DNA from 4 places in the Streptomyces spinoverrucosus genome. Region 4 is predicted to be linked to each of the others. Evidence: riboswitches for the same ligand, from Rfam matches in the RefSeq annotation. Region 4 holds a riboswitch; each other region holds the start of a gene.
What was found. A riboswitch is a leader RNA that binds a small molecule or an ion and turns the genes downstream of it on or off. The one in region 4 is predicted to bind cyclic di-AMP.
Positions count from the first base shown of each region.

Region 1: it holds a riboswitch for cyclic di-AMP, as region 4 does, so the genes downstream of both, I2W78_RS03635 (LysM peptidoglycan-binding domain-containing M23 family metallopeptidase) here and I2W78_RS14710 (C40 family peptidase) in region 4, are expected to answer to the same signal.
Region 2: it holds a riboswitch for cyclic di-AMP, as region 4 does, so the genes downstream of both, I2W78_RS20725 (M23 family metallopeptidase) here and I2W78_RS14710 (C40 family peptidase) in region 4, are expected to answer to the same signal.
Region 3: it holds a riboswitch for cyclic di-AMP, as region 4 does, so the genes downstream of both, I2W78_RS09070 (M23 family metallopeptidase) here and I2W78_RS14710 (C40 family peptidase) in region 4, are expected to answer to the same signal.

Region 1 is NZ_JADPZX010000001.1:779,012-783,215, reverse strand. It holds gene I2W78_RS03655 (aspartate aminotransferase family protein) at 1-237, shown strand, start outside; gene I2W78_RS03650 (helix-turn-helix domain-containing protein) at 324-947, shown strand; gene I2W78_RS03645 (DUF6126 family protein) at 944-1,063, shown strand; gene I2W78_RS03640 (tyrosine-protein phosphatase) at 1,067-1,864, opposite strand; cyclic di-AMP (ydaO/yuaA leader) riboswitch at 2,298-2,459, shown strand; gene I2W78_RS03635 (LysM peptidoglycan-binding domain-containing M23 family metallopeptidase) at 2,462-3,436, shown strand; gene I2W78_RS03630 (SGNH/GDSL hydrolase family protein) at 3,652-4,204, shown strand, end outside.
Region 2 is NZ_JADPZX010000001.1:4,577,779-4,581,982, reverse strand. It holds gene I2W78_RS20730 (PrsW family intramembrane metalloprotease) at 1-1,288, shown strand, start outside; gene I2W78_RS20725 (M23 family metallopeptidase) at 1,379-2,428, opposite strand; cyclic di-AMP (ydaO/yuaA leader) riboswitch at 2,440-2,619, opposite strand; gene I2W78_RS20720 (PP2C family protein-serine/threonine phosphatase) at 2,811-3,908, opposite strand.
Region 3 is NZ_JADPZX010000001.1:2,014,948-2,019,151, forward strand. It holds gene I2W78_RS09065 (GntR family transcriptional regulator) at 22-717, opposite strand; gene I2W78_RS09070 (M23 family metallopeptidase) at 898-1,662, opposite strand; cyclic di-AMP (ydaO/yuaA leader) riboswitch at 1,675-1,840, opposite strand; gene I2W78_RS09075 (M16 family metallopeptidase) at 2,043-3,431, opposite strand; gene I2W78_RS09080 (M16 family metallopeptidase) at 3,428-4,204, opposite strand, start outside.
Region 4 is NZ_JADPZX010000001.1:3,296,932-3,301,135, reverse strand. It holds gene I2W78_RS14720 (C40 family peptidase) at 1-432, opposite strand, end outside; gene I2W78_RS14715 (hypothetical protein) at 886-1,239, shown strand; gene I2W78_RS14710 (C40 family peptidase) at 1,318-2,499, opposite strand; cyclic di-AMP (ydaO/yuaA leader) riboswitch at 2,508-2,678, opposite strand; gene pcrA (DNA helicase PcrA) at 3,154-4,204, shown strand, end outside.

The sequences.
Region 1 (4,204 bases), 2.5 Mb from region 4:
GGGCTGTTCGCGCAGATGGTCGTCGTACCGCTGCTTCAGCGGCACCGGATCCTCACCCAGGTCTCCGGCGACCACCTGGAGGTGATCAAGCTGATTCCGCCGCTGATCATCGGGGAGCGGGAGGTGGACCGGTTCGTGGACGCCTTCACGGCGGTGATGGACGACGCGCACAGCGGGGGCGGGCTGGTGTGGGACTTCGGGAAGACGCTGGTGAAGCAGGCGGTGGCCAACCGCTGACGCTGACGCTGACCGGATCGGCCGGTGCGGTTTGCCTCTGAGGCAAGAAATTTGCCGCTCAGGCAAAGCTCGGGCTGAATGGAGATATGAACTCCTCCGCCTCCGAGCCCGGGGCCGAGCCGGCCGACGGTCTGCCGGCGGTCGCCCCGCAACTCCGTGACCTGCGCCGCCGGGCCTCCCTCACCCTGGAGGCCGCCGCCCGTGCCGCCGGGCTGTCACCCGCTCACCTCTCCCGGCTGGAGACCGGGCAGCGCCAGCCCTCGCTTCCGATGCTGCTGGCACTCGCCCGCATCTACGGTACGACCGTCTCGGAGCTGCTCGGCGAGACGGTCGCCGACCGGGACGCCGTCGTGCGCGCCGCCGACATGGAGCCGACCGGCGCGGGCGGCTGGACGTACTGGCAGGCCGGCGCGCCCGGGCGGGGCATGCAGGCCCTGCGGGTGCACGTGCCGTACGCCTCCCAGGGCGACATCGTGCGGTTGCACCCCGGTGAGGAGTGGCTGTACGTCCTCAAGGGGCGGCTGCGCCTGCGCCTGGGGGACGCCGAGCACCGGCTCGGCCCCGGCGACAGCGCCCACTTCGACTCGCTGACCCCGCATCGCATCGCCGCCCAGGACCGGGGCGGGGCCGACCTTCTCTTCGTCCACACCCTGCTGCAGAGCCCCACGGCCGCGCTGTGCCTCGGCCCCGTCACGGGAGACACACCATGAGTGACATCGAGCAGAAGCTTCCCCGGGGCATCTGGCTCCGGTTGTTGATCTATGTCGTCGCGGGGCACCTCTTCGCCGCATTCCTCTACCTGCTGTTCGAGGTAGGGGCCAAGTAGGGGTCAGGCGAGCAGGCGGTCGCGCAGCCGCTCCCGGGTCTCGGGGGTGACGGCCAGCCCCTGCTCCAGATAGGTGTCGACACCGCCCCAGGTCTCCTCGATGGTCTCGATCGCCGCCGTCAGATACTCGGCACGCGCGTCGAAGAGCGGGCTGAGCAGCTCCATGACCTCCGGGGAGTAGGCGGAGGCGGAGCTGCTGCTGCGGTGCACCTTGTAGCGGCGGTGCTTGGCGTTGGACTCCAGGTAGTCGGCGAGGATCGCCTCGCGCTCCACGCCCAGCGCGAGCAGGGTGACGGCGATCGACAGCCCGGCGCGGTCCTTGCCCGCCGCGCAGTGCATCAGCGCGGGGACGCTGTCCTCGGCGAGCGCGTGCAGCACCTGGGAGTGCTCGGCGGTGCGCTCCTTGATGATCGCGCGGTACGAGGTGATCATCCGGTTGGCGGCCTTGCCGTCGGCCAGAATCCCGCGCAGCTGCTCCAGATCGCCGTCCCGGACCATCTTCCAGAACTCCGCGCCGTCCGCCGGATCCGTCAGCGGCAGGTTGACGTTGCGCACGCCCGGCAGGTCGACGTCCGGGCCCTCCAGCTTCTGGTCCGCGGCATTGCGGAAGTCGAAGATCGTGTGCAGCCCGAGCGAGGCGAGGAACGCGGCGTCCTCCGCGGTGGCATGCGCGAGGTGGCCGCTGCGGAACAGCACCCCCTGCCGCACCCGGCGCCCGTCCACGGTCGGCAGTCCGCCCACATCACGGAAGTTGCGCACTCCGGCCAGTTCCGGCTCGGTCGACGGCACCTGCTGCGTCACGGGGGCTCCCTCCCCTCGGCCCCGTCGGCGCGGCTCGTCGACGGGCACGTCCCCTGACGATACGACACCGATGCCTGGGCCAATGAGTTGTCCACAGGTGGTGACGCGGAGTTGGAGCACATCTGGGCTTTCTGTCCGAATTGAGCCCTTCGTTCCAACTCGCTCTGGAATAAAGGAACCTGGAGCGGGGTCACGTGAGCAGCGTCATATCCGTGACCGAGCGTCGCCCGTCATGTTCACGTAATTCACATGCTTATCAAGGGCGTTTACGGAGAATGGTGACGCCGTAATGCACGGAGTGTGACCGGAATTCAGGTGAACGGATCACGAAAACGGCGTTCCTGTGGAACCTCTTGCTTGTCCCGTTGCGTCTTGGTCGCTTACGTTCCACACCGATCCGGGCGGACGCCGAATCCTGCCGCCGCCCGGTGCCCGCGCAAACTCACCCGTGTTCGGCAGGAGCGGGGGACCCACAGGTAGAACCGCCTGTTCCGGTCTCCGGAACAGGCTTGGGGTAAAGCCGCGCTTCGGCGCCGGCCGGACATCTCCAGTCCGCACCCGACAGCTCACCTCGCAGGCGCCGGAGAGGAATTCGCCATGCCCGCGAAGGGTAAGCACCGCCGTCCGAAGACCCAGCGCTTCACCCGCTCCATCGCCGTCGCCGGAACCGGTGGCGCCGCACTCGCCCTCCCGCTCATGGGGGCCGCCGGCGCCCACGCCGCCACTCCCCAGTCCGCCCCGGAAAAGGCCGTGCAGTCGGCCCCGACCGAGAAGGCGGCCGTCCAGCAGAAGGCCGCCGAAAAGAAGTCCGCCGCCAAGAAGGCGGGTGTGCGGACGTATTCGGTGAAGGTCGGCGACTACCTCTCGAAGATCGCCGACGAGCAGAACGTCAGCGGCGGCTGGCAGCGGCTCTACGAGGACAACCGTGAGGCGGTCGGCCAGGACCCGTCGCTCATCCACCCCGGTCTGAAGCTCACCATCGGCAAGAAGGCCGCGGCGAGCAGCGACAAGCCGTCGTCCGCTTCCGCCCCCTCCGCGGCCAAGTCGTCGGCGTCGACGCAGACGTCGCAGTCCTCGAACGCCTCCGAGTCCGCCAACGCCTCCGAGCCCGCGGCGCAGTCGTCCGAGGCCTCCACCCAGACCGCCGACGCCGGCACCGCCGGCGGCTTCTCCGCCCCCGTGGACGGCGCCGCCGTCGGCACCGCCTACCGCGTCGCGGGCAGCATGTGGTCCAGCGGCTACCACACCGGCGTCGACTTCGCGGCCCCGAGCGGCACCCCGCTCAAGGCCGTCGGCGCGGGCACGGTCGTCTCCGCGGGCTGGGCCGGCGCGTACGGCAACCAGGTCGTCATCAAGCTCGCCGACGGCTACTACGCGCAGTACGCCCACCTGTCCTCCCTCTCGGTCTCCAGCGGCCAGACCGTGAGCGCGGGCCAGCAGATCGGCCTCTCCGGCTCGACCGGCAACTCCACGGGACCGCACCTGCACTTCGAGATCCGCACCACGCCGGACTACGGCTCGGACATCGACCCGGTCGCCTACCTCCGCTCCAAGGGCGTCTCCGTCGGCTGACGACGCGCCGCCCACGCCACCGAAGGCCGGACCCGATCCCCGGGTCCGGCCTTCGGCGTCCCCGCCCGTTGGCAGGCCTTATTCCGCAGTTGACCAATCCTTTGGCCGTGGCCTTTCTCACCGTCCGTCAACCCCTTCCTACGGTCGCGTAGGTCACATTCGAAGGGGAATGATGTTCCGACGTGGCAGACGATTCGAAGAATGACAGCAGATCAGTGATCGGGTCGTACGTGGCGGTGGGGGACAGCTTCACCGAGGGCGTCGGCGACCCCGGCCCCGACGGGGCGTTCGTCGGCTGGGCCGACCGGTTCGCCGTACTGCTCGCGGACCGCCGACCCGAAGGCGACTTCCAATACACCAACCTCGCCGTGCGCGGCAAGCTGCTCGACCAGATCGTGGCGGACCAGGTTCCGCAGGCCATCGAACTCGCTCCGGACCTGGTCTCGTTCTGCGCCGGCGGCAACGACATCATCCGCCCGGGCACCGACCCGGACGACGTGGCCGACCGCTTCGAGCGGTCGGTCGCCGCGCTGACCGCGGCCGCGGGCACCGTGCTGGTGACGACCGGCTTCGACACCCGGCGCGTCCCCCTGCTGAGGCACCTGCGCGGCAAGATCGCCACCTACAACGGGCATGTGCGGGCCATCGCCGACCGGTACGGCTGCCCGGTCCTCGACCTGTGGTCGCTCAAGTCCGTTCAGGACCGCCGCGCCTGGGACGACGACCGGCTGCACCTCTCACCCGAGGGGCACACGCGCGTGGCCCTGC
Region 2 (4,204 bases), 1.3 Mb from region 4:
GACGAACCCCGGCATGCCCACCGGCGGCACCCTGCGGCACGCGCACTGGTGGCAGAAGCGGTGGGTGCGGTACGGCGCGCTGATCACGTTGCTCGCGCTGTCCGGGCTGGTGATCCTCGCCCTGGTCCGGGAACAGACCGGCACCGAGGGCTTCCTGGTCGGTCTCGGCCTCGCGATCCTGCCCGTACCGCTGCTCATAGCCGCCTTCCGCTGGCTGGACCGGGTCGAGCCCGGCCCCTGGCGGAATCTGCTGTTCGCCTTCGCCTGGGGTGCCTGCGCGGCCGCGCTGATAGCGATCGTCGCGAACAGCTTCGCGACCCGATGGATAGCCACCGCGACCGCCGACCCGACCAGCGCGGACACCTGGGGCGCCACGGTCATAGCCCCGATCGTCGAGGAGTCCGCGAAAGCGGCCGCGATCCTGCTGCTCTTCCTCTTCCGGCGCCGCGACTTCACCGGAATCCTCGACGGCGTCGTCATAGCCGGCGTCACCGCCACCGGCTTCGCCTTCACCGAGAACATCCTCTACCTCGGCACCGCCTTCGGCACCGACCAGCTGGCCGGCCACAGCGGGATCGCCTCCGTGACCGCGGCGACCTTCTTCGTGCGGGTCATCATGTCGCCGTTCGCGCACCCCCTGTTCACCGTGCTCACCGGCATCGGCTTCGGCATCGCCGCGCTCGCCGGGGAGCGCCAGCGGCTGCGCCGCGTGCTGCTGCCACCGGCCGGGCTGCTGCTCGCGATGGGCATGCACGCCTTCTGGAACGGCTCGGCGACCTTCGGCGGCTACGGCTTCTTCGCGGTGTACGGCGGCTTCATGGTCCCCGCGTTCGGGCTGCTCACCTGGCTGGTGATCTGGACGCGGCAGCGGGAGCTGCGGACCGTCCGCGAGGAACTCCCGGCCTACGTCGTCGCCGGCTGGCTCGCGCCCGCCGAACCCTTCACCCTCGGCTCGATGCGGGCCCGCCGCCTGGCCCGCGAGTACGCCGGCCACCACCTCGGAAAGCCGGCCGCCCGGGCGGTCGCGCAGTACGAGGCGTACGCCACGTCGCTGGCCTTCCTTCGGGCTCGGGGCCGCCGGGGCCGCGCCCGGGCGGACTTCGTCGTACGGGAACGCGAGCTGCTCCAGGAGCTGTGGAGCCGCCGCGAGATCGCCCGCCCCGCGCTGGAGTACGCGGCACGGGTGACCGCGCCGCCGGTGCCGGTGATGATGCCGCCGGTGTACGGCTGGGCACCGATGCAGGGGCCGACGGCGCCCTACCCGGCGTACAACCCGTACCGCTCGTAGGACGCGCGAAGAACCTCGGACAGCCGAAACCGGCAGCCCTGACGTCGGGGGGTTGCCGTCAGGACCGCCGGGGTTCGTGAGAAGCGTGTCTCAGGGGTTGAGGCCCTTGCTCCGCAGCCAGGCCAGCGGGTCGATCCCGCCGGACCCGCCGGTGTGCACCTCCAGGTGCAGGTGGGCCCCGGTCACGTTGCCGGTCGCGCCCACGCGGCCGATCACATCGCCGGTGGCGACCTTCTGGCCGACGCTGACGCCGATCGAGGACTGGTGGGCGTACCAGATCTCGGTGCCGTCGTCGAGGGTGAGCACGGTCTTGTAGCCGTACGACCCGTTCCAGCCCGCCTCGGTGATGGTGCCGCTGTGGACGGCCTTGATGGGCGTGCCGCTCGGCGCGGCGAAGTCGAGGCCCGTGTGGTAGCCGGACGACCACAGGGCGCCGGCCTGGCCGAAGGTGGAGGTGATGGTGTACGAGGAGGTCGGCAGCGCGAACTGCTTGGCCAGTGCGGCGAGCCGCTCGGCCTCGGCCTTCTCGCGGGCCTCCTGCTCGGCCTTCGCCTTGGCGGCGGCGGCCTTCTCCTTGGCCTCCTTCTCCGCCTTGGCGGCGGCTTCGGCGGCGGCCTTCTCGGCGGCGGCCGCGGCCTCGGCGGCGGCCTTGGTCTCGACCTGCTCCTGCTGCTGCTCGGCCTGCGCGATGATGCGGGCGCGCAGTGCCTCACCGGCGTCGGTGGTGCCCTCCGCGGTGTCCTCGGCGGTCGTGCCGAGGCTGCTGAGCGGGGCGGTCGCGGTCTTGGTGTCGGCGGAGCCGGAGTCGTCGTCGGATATCAGCGCGCCGACGGAGGGCAGGTCGGGCATGGAGATCGACACCGGCGGCTTGCCGGTGTTCGCGCTGGCCATGCCGCCCGCGCCGACCGCGGCTATGACGCCGACGCCGAGAACCGTGGAGCTGCGGGCGAGTCCGCCGCCGCGCTGCTTGGTGACGCGATGCCGGCCGCGTACGGGACGGATGGTCTCCGCGGTGGGGTTCCACTCCTCCCACGGGCCCTCGTCGGTGCGCTGTGCGCCGTAGACGAACGTCTCGGTGCGGTCGGCGGAGCGCTGGTCCGGCACGAACGGGGCTTGTGGGGCAGGCCGGTTGGACGCCACGTAGGCGTACTCCTTTCCTTCCTTCTCGCCTACCGGGTTAGCTGACGGGTTCGGAGCAGGAAGGTCTCCTACGCGCGTAAACAAGCCGTACTGGTACGGCGGCTTACGCCCGATTCACCCCAAGGTGGTGGTTCCCCGGTTCCCTTGTGTGGCCGGTGAGGGCCTCGCGCGGGATTCGGCGCGTGCGCACGGAGCCGCCTCTTGTGACGGCTGGGACGACCGCGCTGCGTTATCGGACGTTAATAGAACCGGGGCCTGATTTCCAAGCTGTTCCACTTGATCATTAACGTTTTCTGCCAGGACGTACAGGCCATGAACGGCGAAAATCGGGCGAGTTGACCGCCGTTCAGGACCGTAACCGAATCTGACTGTATGTCAGTTGTTATGCGGAGGGCGTTCGTTCGCTCACCCCCGGTGACGGTCGGCGGACGGCGAGCAGAGCCATGTCGTCGGTGGCGCCGCCGCCGCTGTGCCTGCGTACTTCTTCGGCCACCACGCACAGCAGTTCGCCGGGTCCGCCGAAGGTCCGGCCGGCCAGCCGGACCGCCGGGTCGTAGAAGGCGCCCCGCGTGTCACGGGCCTCGGACAGGCCGTCGGTGTACAGCAGCAGGGTCGCCCCGCCCGGGAAGCGGGACTCCTCCGCGCGGTCCGGCCAGGCGCCCAGTTCGCCCATGCCGAGCGGCAGCGCCGGGTCCCGGGCGGGCAGCGGACTCACGGTGCCGTCCGCGTACAGCATCAGGGGTGGTGGATGGCCGCGGTTGAGGATCCGTACGACGCCGTCGTCGTGCGGGAGCTCGGCGAGTACGGCGGTGGTGAACCCCTCGAAGGCGTCGATCCTGTCGCGCCGGGTGCCCTCGCGCGTCAGCGCCCGCTCCAGCCGCTGCGCCACCGCCTCCAGCGTCGTCTCGTGCTCGGCGGCCTCGCGGAACGCCCCGATGACCACCGCGACCGCCGCCACCGCCCCCATGCCCTTGCCGCGCACGTCCCCGACCACGAGCCGTACGCCGTACGGGCTGTCCTGCACCGCGTACAGATCGCCGCCGATGAAGGCGTCCGCCTGCGCGGCCTCGTAGCGCGCGGCGATCTCGAACCCGCCGATCAGCTCCATCGGCTCCGGCAGCACCGCCAGCTGGGCGGCCTCGGCGATCTCCCAGGCGGAGTCGAGGCGGGCGTGACTGCGCCGGACGAGCACGTTGATCAGCACGGCGAGGGCGGCGACCGTGGCCACGGTGAGCGTCTCGGTGAACGCGTCGACGTGCGGCAGGGTGCCGTACCGGATGTGCAGCGCGAGCACCACGGCGACGGCGGCGACGCCGGTGAGGAGGGTGGCGCGGCGGGAGAGAAGCGGGGCGGCGATCAGCGGGGCGGCCGTGAGGAAGGGAGCGGCGGTGAAGCCGCGCGGGGTGAAGTAGTCGTAGCAGCCACCGATGAGGAGAAGCAGGACGGGGAGGGCGCGGACGATGGTGCGGGCGTAGGAGATGGGCCGTTCCTCGGGGGGCGGTACGGGGGGTGCGGGGCGGGCGAGGGTGGGGGGGTTGCTGGGGCGGGTGGGGTGGGGGAGTCGCCGGGGCGGGCGGGGGCGGGGGTGGGGGAGTCGCCGGGGCGGGCGGGGGCGGGAGAGTCGCCGGGGCGGCCGGAGGCGGGAGAGTCGCCGGGGCGGCCGGAGGCGCGGGAATCGCCGGGGCGGGCGGGGCCGGAGGCGGGAGAGTCGCCGGAGCGGCCGGAGGCAGGGGCGGTATCCCGGCTCGGTTCCTCGGGGACGCGGCCGTCAGGGGC
Region 3 (4,204 bases), 1.3 Mb from region 4:
TCTTTGTATACGGTGCCCGTGTTAATGCCGCAGGCCCGACATGTTTACGGGATGTTGCGAAGTCCTCACACGGTCCGCGCGGTCCCCGTTGCCGGAAAAACGGAGCCGGTGCGCGCCGGTCGCACGCTCGGTGTGCAGCGCCGTGATCGCCCGGGCGCGCTCACTGTCGCCGCGCGCCACCGCGTCCACGATCGCGCCGTGCTCCGTCCACGACTCCATGGGGCTGACCGGCGCCTCCACCGCGTACATCCAGGCGATCTTGTGCCGCAGCTGGGTCAGCATGGCGATCAGCGCGGGGCTGCCGGAGGCCTGGGCGAGCGTCTCGTGGAACCAGCCGCCCAAGGAGCGCAGGTCCTCGCTGTTGCCCCGCCTGGCCCGCTCCTGGCCCAGCCGGACCAGGCCGCGCAGCACCTTCAGATGGGCCTCGGTGCGCCGCTGGGCGGCCCGGGAGGCGCCGAGCGGTTCCAGCAGCATGCGCATCTCCAGCAGGTCGGCGGCCTCCTGCTCGGTCGGTTCCGCCACGCACGCGCCCGCGTGCCGCCGGGTCACCACGAAGCCCTCGGCCTCCAGCGTGCGCAGGGCCTCCCGGACGGGGACGCGCGAGACGCCGTAGCGGCGCGCGAGGAGTTCCTCGGTGAGCCGGCCGCCACGCTCGTAGACACCCGCGACGATGTCGTCCCGGATCGCCGTGCACACCGAGTGCGCCGGAATACGCATGACCGACCTCCGCCTTAATCCCCGTGAAACGTCGACGATTGACGTGTGTTCCGTGACTCTATTGCAATGAGCCGGAATTTCCGATGGCGGGCCGGAATCCATGGATATTTTTTGGACATACAGGCGTACGAAACGCCGAAAGCCCCGGCTCGTGAGCCGGGGCCGCGGGCTGATCCGCTGTCAGACGGAGACGCCGTGCGAGCGGAGGTAGGCGACCGGATCGATGTCCGTGCCGTACTCCGCGGTTGTCCGGGCCTCGAAGTGCAGATGCGCTCCGGTGACGTTGCCGGTGGCGCCGGACAGGGCGATCTGCTGCCCCGGGGTGACCGTCTGGCCCACCGAGACCGCGACGGACGACAGGTGACCGTACTGGGTGTACGTACCATCGTTCATCTTGATCACGACTTGATTGCCGTACGCCCCACCCCAGCCGGCCTCGACCACGGTGCCGGAGCCGACCGCGTGCACGGGCGTACCGCTCGCGGCGTGGAAGTCGACACCGGTGTGGCTGCCGGAGGACCACAGGGAGCCGCCGGCCTGGTAGCCGGTGGAGACGTAGGAGCCGCTGATCGGCACCACATAGGTGTTGAGACGCTTGCGCTCGGCCTCGCGGGCGGCGCGCTCCTTGGCCTCGCGCGCCTCCTTGGCCCGTTCCTCCGCGCGCTTCTTGGCGGCCGCCTCGGCCTTCTTCTCGGCGGCGGCCTCCGCCGCGGCCTGCTCCTGAGCGGCGGCCTGGGCGTCTATCTGCTCGGCGACCGAGTCGCCGATGGTGATCACCGGGAGCAGGCCGGTCTGCTCGGCCGCGGGCTCGGCGGCGAGCGCGGGAACGGCCAGGGTGCCGATGACGCCGGTCGTGGTGAGCGCCGCGACGCCCGTCGCGTGGGCGGCGGTGCGCTTCATCCGGCTGGGACGACGATGCTTCCCGGTGGCGCGCGTGAACGCCATGTAGTGGCTGGTCCTTTCCTTCCCTCTCGCCTACCGGGTTAGCTGACGGGTTCGGAGCAGGAAGGTCTCCTACGGACGCCCTCGCTGCGCGCGGGCGTCCGATTCACCCCAGGGACTGCACGATTGGGTCCCCGGCTCCCCTGGCTCGCGCCGTACGGGGACTCGGCGATGGCTGTCCGGTGCCGCGGGCGCGGCGCACTGCCTGACGGACAGCCCGGAAGACGCTAAGCGGGACGTCTTTCAATCCCCAAACGCATCAGGGGGTTTGTAGCGCATCCCACAGGTCAGACAGGCAACCTCTCCCCCAATTCGGACATAAAGGGGCCCTGGTGACGGATCCGTCACCAGGGCCCCTACGCGCGCGTGCCGTTCGGCGGCCTCTACTCGGCCGTCACGACGGTGACCTCGCCGATGCCGAGCGCCTCGACGGGCGCCTTGATCTGCGCCGCGTCACCGACGAGCACCGTCACCAGACGGTCCACCGGGAAGGCGTTGACGACGGCCGCGGTGGCCTCCACCGTCCCGGTCGCGGCGAGCTGCTGATACAGCGTCGCCTGGTAGTCGTCGGGCAGGTGCTGCTCGACCTGGTCGGCCAGGGTGCCCGCCACGGCCGCCGCGGTCTCGTACTTCAGCGGCGCCACACCGACGAGGTTCTGCACGGCGACGTCCCGCTCGGCGTCCGTGAGGCCCTCGGCGGCGAGCCTGCGCAGCACCGTCCACAGGTCCTCCAGCGCGGGGCCGGTGTTCGGCGTGTCGACGGAACCGCTGATGGCGAGCAGCGAGGCGCCGGTGCCGTCGGAGGTGGAGCGCAGCACCTGGCCGAACGAGCGCACCCCGTAGGTGTAGCCCTTCTCCTCGCGCAGGACGCGGTCCAGACGGGAGGTGAGGGTGCCGCCCAGGCAGTACGTGCCGAGCACCTGGGCCGGCCACACGCGGTCGTGCCGGTCGGGGCCGACGCGGCCGATCAGCAGCTGGGTCTGGACGGCGCCGGGGCGGTCCACGATGACCACGCGGCCGGTGTCGTCGGCGGTCACCGGCGGCACGGGCCGCGGCTGCGCCTGGGAGCCCGCCCAGGCGCCCAGGGTGTCGCCGAGCAGCGCGTCGAGGTCCACGCCGGTGAGGTCGCCGACGACCACGGCGGTGGCGGTGGCGGGGCGGACGTGCCGCTCGTAGAAGGCGCGCACGGCGGCGGAGTCGATCTTCTGGACCGTCTCCTCCGTGCCCTGGCGCGGACGCGACATGCGCGAGGTCGCCGGGAACAGCTCCTTGGAGAGCTCCTTGGCGGCCCGCCGGGCGGGGTTGGCCAGCTCGTGCGGGATCTCGTCCAGGCGGTTGCGGACCAGCCGCTCGACCTCGCTGTCGGCGAACGCGGGCGCCCTGAGGGCGTCGGCGAGCAACCCCAGGGCCTTGGACAGGCGGGAGGCCGGGACCTCCAGGCTCAGCCGGACGCCAGGGTGGTCGGCGTGCGAGTCGAGGGTGGCGCCGCAGCGCTCCAGCTCGGCGGCGAACTCCTCGGCGGAGTGCTTGTCGGTGCCCTCGGAGAAGGCCCGGGCCATGATCGTGGCGACGCCGTCGAGGCCGGCCGGCTCGGCGTCCAGGGGCGCGCCGAGGAGCACCTCGACGGCGACGACCTGCTGGCCGGGGCGGTGGCAGCGCAGGACCGTCAGGCCGTTGTCGAGCGTCCCGCGCGTGGGGGCCGGGAAGGCCCAGGGGCGGGCCTCGCCCGCCTGCGGCTGGGGGTGGAAGTCCATCGTGGCGAGCTCGGTCACTGGGCAGCCTCCTCGGTGTCGTCGGTGGCGGCGGCTTCGGCGCCGTCGCTGTCGTCGGTGGCTTCGGGGGCGGTGGGCTCGTAGACCAGCACCGCGCGGTTGTCGGGCCGCAGGCGGGCCTTGGCGACCTCCTGAACCTCCTCGGCCGTCACTTCGAGCACGCGCTGGACGGCCGTGAGGGCGAGCTTCGGGTCGCCGAACAGCACGGCGTACCGGCACAGTTCGTCGGCGCGGCCGGCGACCGTGCCGAGCCGGTCCAGCCATTCACGCTCCAACTGGGCCTGGGCGCGCTCCATTTCCTCGGCCGTCGGGCCCTCCTCGGCGAACCGGGCGAGCTCCTCGTCGATGGCGGCCTCGATGACCGGCACCTCGACGTCCCCGGACGTCTTCACGTCCAGCCACCCCAGGGAAGGCGCTCCGGCCAGCCGCAGCAGGCCGAACCCGGCCGCGACCGCCGTACGGTCCCGTCGTACCAGCCGGTTGTACAGGCGGGACGACTCGCCGCCGCCGAGGATGGTCAGCGCGAGGTCGGCCGCGTCGCACGTGCGCGTGCCGTCGTGCGGGAGCCGGTAGGCGGCCATCAGGGCGCGCGCCGGGACCTCCTCCTCGACGATCTCGCGCAGCTGCCCGCCGATGATCTCGGGCAGCGAGCCGTCGCGCGGGGCGGGCTTGCCGTCGTGCGAGGCGATGGAGCCGAAGTACTTCTCGATCCAGGCCAGCGTCTGCACCGGGTCGATGTCACCGACGACCGAGAGCACCGCGTTGTTGGGCGC
Region 4 (4,204 bases):
CTGCCGGTCGCCGACGCGTTCGGCGAACGCGGCGCCGTCGAGGTACTGGTCGGGGTCGTCGGAGAGGGCGAGTCGCAGCGCGGGGTCGAGGCCGCCCTCCCGGTACTGGGCAGCGGCGTACGAACCGAGCGCGTCCCGGGCGGAGTTGAGCCGGTCCTCCTTGCGGGCCGCCTCGTCCTGCAGCGTGCCCAGCCGTTGCTGCGCCGCTCTCGCCTGCTCCTTCGCGCCGTTGTACTTCTCGGTGGCGACCTCCGCCTCCTGGTACAGCTGGTCCACCTTGGCCTTGACCTGCCCCGGCGTCAGCTGAGGCTCGGCGTGGCCGGTCCCGTCGAGGCCCGTGGCGGTTGCCGCGCCCGCGAGGGCGATCGTCGCCGCCGTGCGGGCCTTGGTGCCGTGGGCCGAGCGTTGTCGGGGCTTGCGGTGCGCTGCCACGTGGACTGCACGTCCTTTCGTACGACTCGGGCGACCGCCGTGTCCGTACGGCCACCGGGCGGACGTACGACCGCCCGGGGCGGCTTACGCGTCCGGCGGCGTCCCGCACAGGGGATGCGGGGCGCCGCCGGACCTTCTCGGCGGTGGTGCTCGGCTGCCGCCCCGGGCCGGAGCGGCGGTGGGGAGCCGGTCACCTGGTGGAGGACGCTAAACCCGGGCGTGTCGGCGTGGTGACGCCTTGTGCGGAAGTGACGACAGGGGAACGCTGGGTGACCGTATGTGATCGTGATCCCGGTTCGGGGCCGTCGTCTTCACGCAGTGCGATGACCGATGCGGCGATTCCGGGGCGGGTGTGAGGGCAGAGGTGCTATGGCGCATATATGCAGTCGCCGTGCGCTCAGGGGCAGGCCCGGTGTCAGGCAGCCCGGAACCCCCTGATTAGGCTCCGGCCCCATGGACGCACTCATCCACCTCTTCGTCGGCCTGCACATCATCGGCATCGCTTCCCTGCTGGGCGGTTTCCTCACCCAGATGAAGGCGATGGGCCAGGGCACCGCACGATTCGTCCCCGCGATGCTGCACGGCGCGCTGACCATGCTGGTCACCGGCGTCATCCTGGTCGGCCTGAACCAGGCCGACGATCAGCCCGTCAACAACATCAAGATCGGCGTGAAGCTGGCCCTGCTGATCGTCATCCTCGGCCTCGTCTATGTGAAACGGGACGACGAGAAGGTGGACAAGGGCATGTTCGGGCTGGTGGGCCTGCTGACCACGGCCAACATCTTCGTCGCCGTGCTCTGGACCTGACGTCCCGCCCCACGCGCGCGTGCCGCTCGAAACAGCCGCACGCGCGCGTGCCCATCGGTCGCCTCGCGGCGCCGGGTGTCAGGCCGGGCGGACGACGCTGTGGATGGAGGACTCGCCGTCGTAGTAGACCGACTCCTCGCGGACGTAGGTGCCCGGCTTCGGCGCGTGGATCATCATGCCGTTGCCGATGTAGAGGCCGACGTGGGTGACGTCGTCGTAGAAGAAGATCAGGTCGCCCGGCCGGGCGGCGGCGATGGAGACCGTCGTGCCGGCGTTGACCTGGTCGTAGGTGGTGCGGGGCAGGCTGACGCCGGCGGCCTTCCACGCGGCCTGGGTCAGGCCCGAGCAGTCGTAGGATTCGGGGCCGGTGGCGCCCCAGACGTACGGCTTGCCGATCTGCGCGCGGGCGAAGGCGAGCGCCTTCTCGGCCTTCGGGGCGTACGAGGAGTCCGACACGGAGGTGTCGGAGCCGGACTCGTTGCCCGCGCCGGCTGAGGATCCGCCGCCGGCCGACTCCTGCTCCTGCTGGGCCGCCTCCTGGCGTCGCTGCTCCTCCGCCTGCTGCTGGGCGAGCTCGGCGGCCTTGCGCTCGGCCTCCTCCTGCTTCTTCTTCTCGATCGCCGCGAGGCGGGCCTTCTCCTCGGCGGTCAGCTCCGACAGCAGTTCACGCGCGTCGGCGAGCTTCTTCTGGACGGTGGTCTTGGCCGTCTGCAGGTCGCTCTGCGACTCGGTGAGCGTCGCCAGGCTCTCGGTGGCCTCCTGGCGCTTCTGCATCGTCGCAGACTGCTCGGTGAAGTACTCGTCGACCGCGTCCTTCTGACGGTTGGTCAGACGACCCATCAGCTGGGTCTGGTCGAAGTAGTCCTGCGGGGAGTCGGCGAGCAGGAAGGTGGCGGTGTCGGGGACGGACGCGCCCGTGCGGTACTGGGCGGCGGCGTAGGTCCCCAGCTCCTCACGGGCCTCGTTGAGCTTCTGCGTGCGCTGGGCGACGTCGTCCAGGAGGGTGTCGACGCGCTTGCGCTGCTTCGCGGTCTTCTCCTTGGCCGCGTTGTACTTCTCGGTCGCGGACTCCGCCTGGCGGTAGAGGTCGTCGACCTTCTTCTCGACCTCTTCGAGACTGGGCTTGTCGTCGGTCGAGGGGGCGGCGTTGGCCGTCTGGGAGAGCAGGGCCACGGAGGTCAGGGCAGCGGTGGCGAGGGCGGGGGTCCGTATGCCTGCTACCCGCGCGCCCGTGGGGCGCGACTTGCGGTGCGACGCCAAAGGAGGCGACTCCTTCCATGTGCCGCCTACCGGGTTAGCTGTCGGGTTCGGGCGGGTGGTTCGGAAGGTTTGCCCTACGATCCGCTCCCGGGAAGGGAGTTGGACCGATTCACCCCAAGTTCGGTTGGGTCCCCGGCTCCGGCTGCCTCAAGGCGCACCGGACTCGGCGGAGGCCGCGCGGCCCGGCGAGGTTCGCCGGTTAGGGTCGTGCGGCCTGATCGGCACGGTAGCCAACTCGTGTGGCCCGTGTGAAGGTTGGTGGGTGATATGCCCGATACATTTTCGTGACCTTTAGTCAGCCATTACGGCACGCGTGAGATCGTGTTCGGACGGTGAGCGCCCGACCGGTGCGGCTGCGGGGTGTCTTGGTCCGTGCGGTCGAGGCCGGGGACGCGCGGGGTTGCCTCGGCCCGCGCGGTCGGGGGCGCCTCGGCCCGGGCGGTCGGGGGCTCTCGGTCCGGGCGGTCGGGGGCGTCTCGGTTCGGGCGGGCTGGTGGTCCGCCGGGGGGCGCGATGTGGGCAGTGGGCCAGTGGATTCCGTAGATTGTCCGCACGTGACTCCCGCCTCTCTCCGCAAGATCGTCGGCCTCCCGGGCGGCGATGTTCTCGGGGTGGCCGCGGGTTGTCAGTGGGGCGCCCTAGACTCGGAGAGCGATGAGCAGCCTCTTTGACGACAGCTTCCTGGCGGACCTCCAGGCCCCGCGGGCCCACGAGGAACCTCCGCCGCCGCCCGAGGACGATCACGCTCCGGAGTCGATTCCGGACGATCTGTTCGGCGGGAAGTTCGACGTGCCCCCGGACCGGGACGCCTACTACCGCGACGGCGCCCCGCGCCCCGCCATGGACTCGGCCGCGCTCCTGGAAGGGCTGAACGAAAACCAGCGCGCCGCCGTCGTCCACTCCGGCTCCCCCCTGCTCATCGTGGCCGGTGCCGGCTCCGGCAAGACGCGCGTCCTCACCCACCGCATCGCCCACCTCCTCGCCGAGCGCGGGGTGCATCCGGGCCAGATCCTCGCGATCACCTTCACCAACAAGGCAGCGGGCGAGATGAAGGAGCGCGTCGAGCAGCTCGTCGGCCCGCGCGCGAACGCGATGTGGGTGATGACCTTCCACAGCGCCTGCGTACGCATCCTGCGCCGGGAGTCCAAGAAGCTCGGCTTCACCTCGTCCTTCTCGATCTACGACGCCGCCGACAGCAAGCGCCTGATGTCCCTGGTCTGCCGCGATCTGGACCTCGACCCCAAGCGCTTCCCGCCCAAGTCCTTCAGCGCCAAGATCAGCAACCTCAAGAACGAGCTGATCGACGAGGAGGACTTCGCCACCCAGGCCGCCGACGGCTTCGAGAAGACCCTCGCCCAGGCATACGCGCTGTACCAGTCACGCCTGCGCGAGGCGAACGCCCTCGACTTCGACGACCTGATCATGACGACGGTCAACCTGCTCCGCGCCTTCCCGGACGTCGCCGAGCACTACCGCCGCCGCTTCCGGCACGTCCTGGTCGACGAGTACCAGGACACCAACCACGCCCAGTACGCCCTCGTCCGCGAGCTCGTCGGCACCGGCGAGCACGACGAAGATGTACCGCCCAGCGAGGGCGACCTCAAGCCCGCCGAGCTGTGCGTGGTGGGTGACGCCGACCAGTCGATCTACGCCTTCCGCGGCGCGACCATCCGCAACATCCTCCAGTTCGAGGAGGACTACCCGG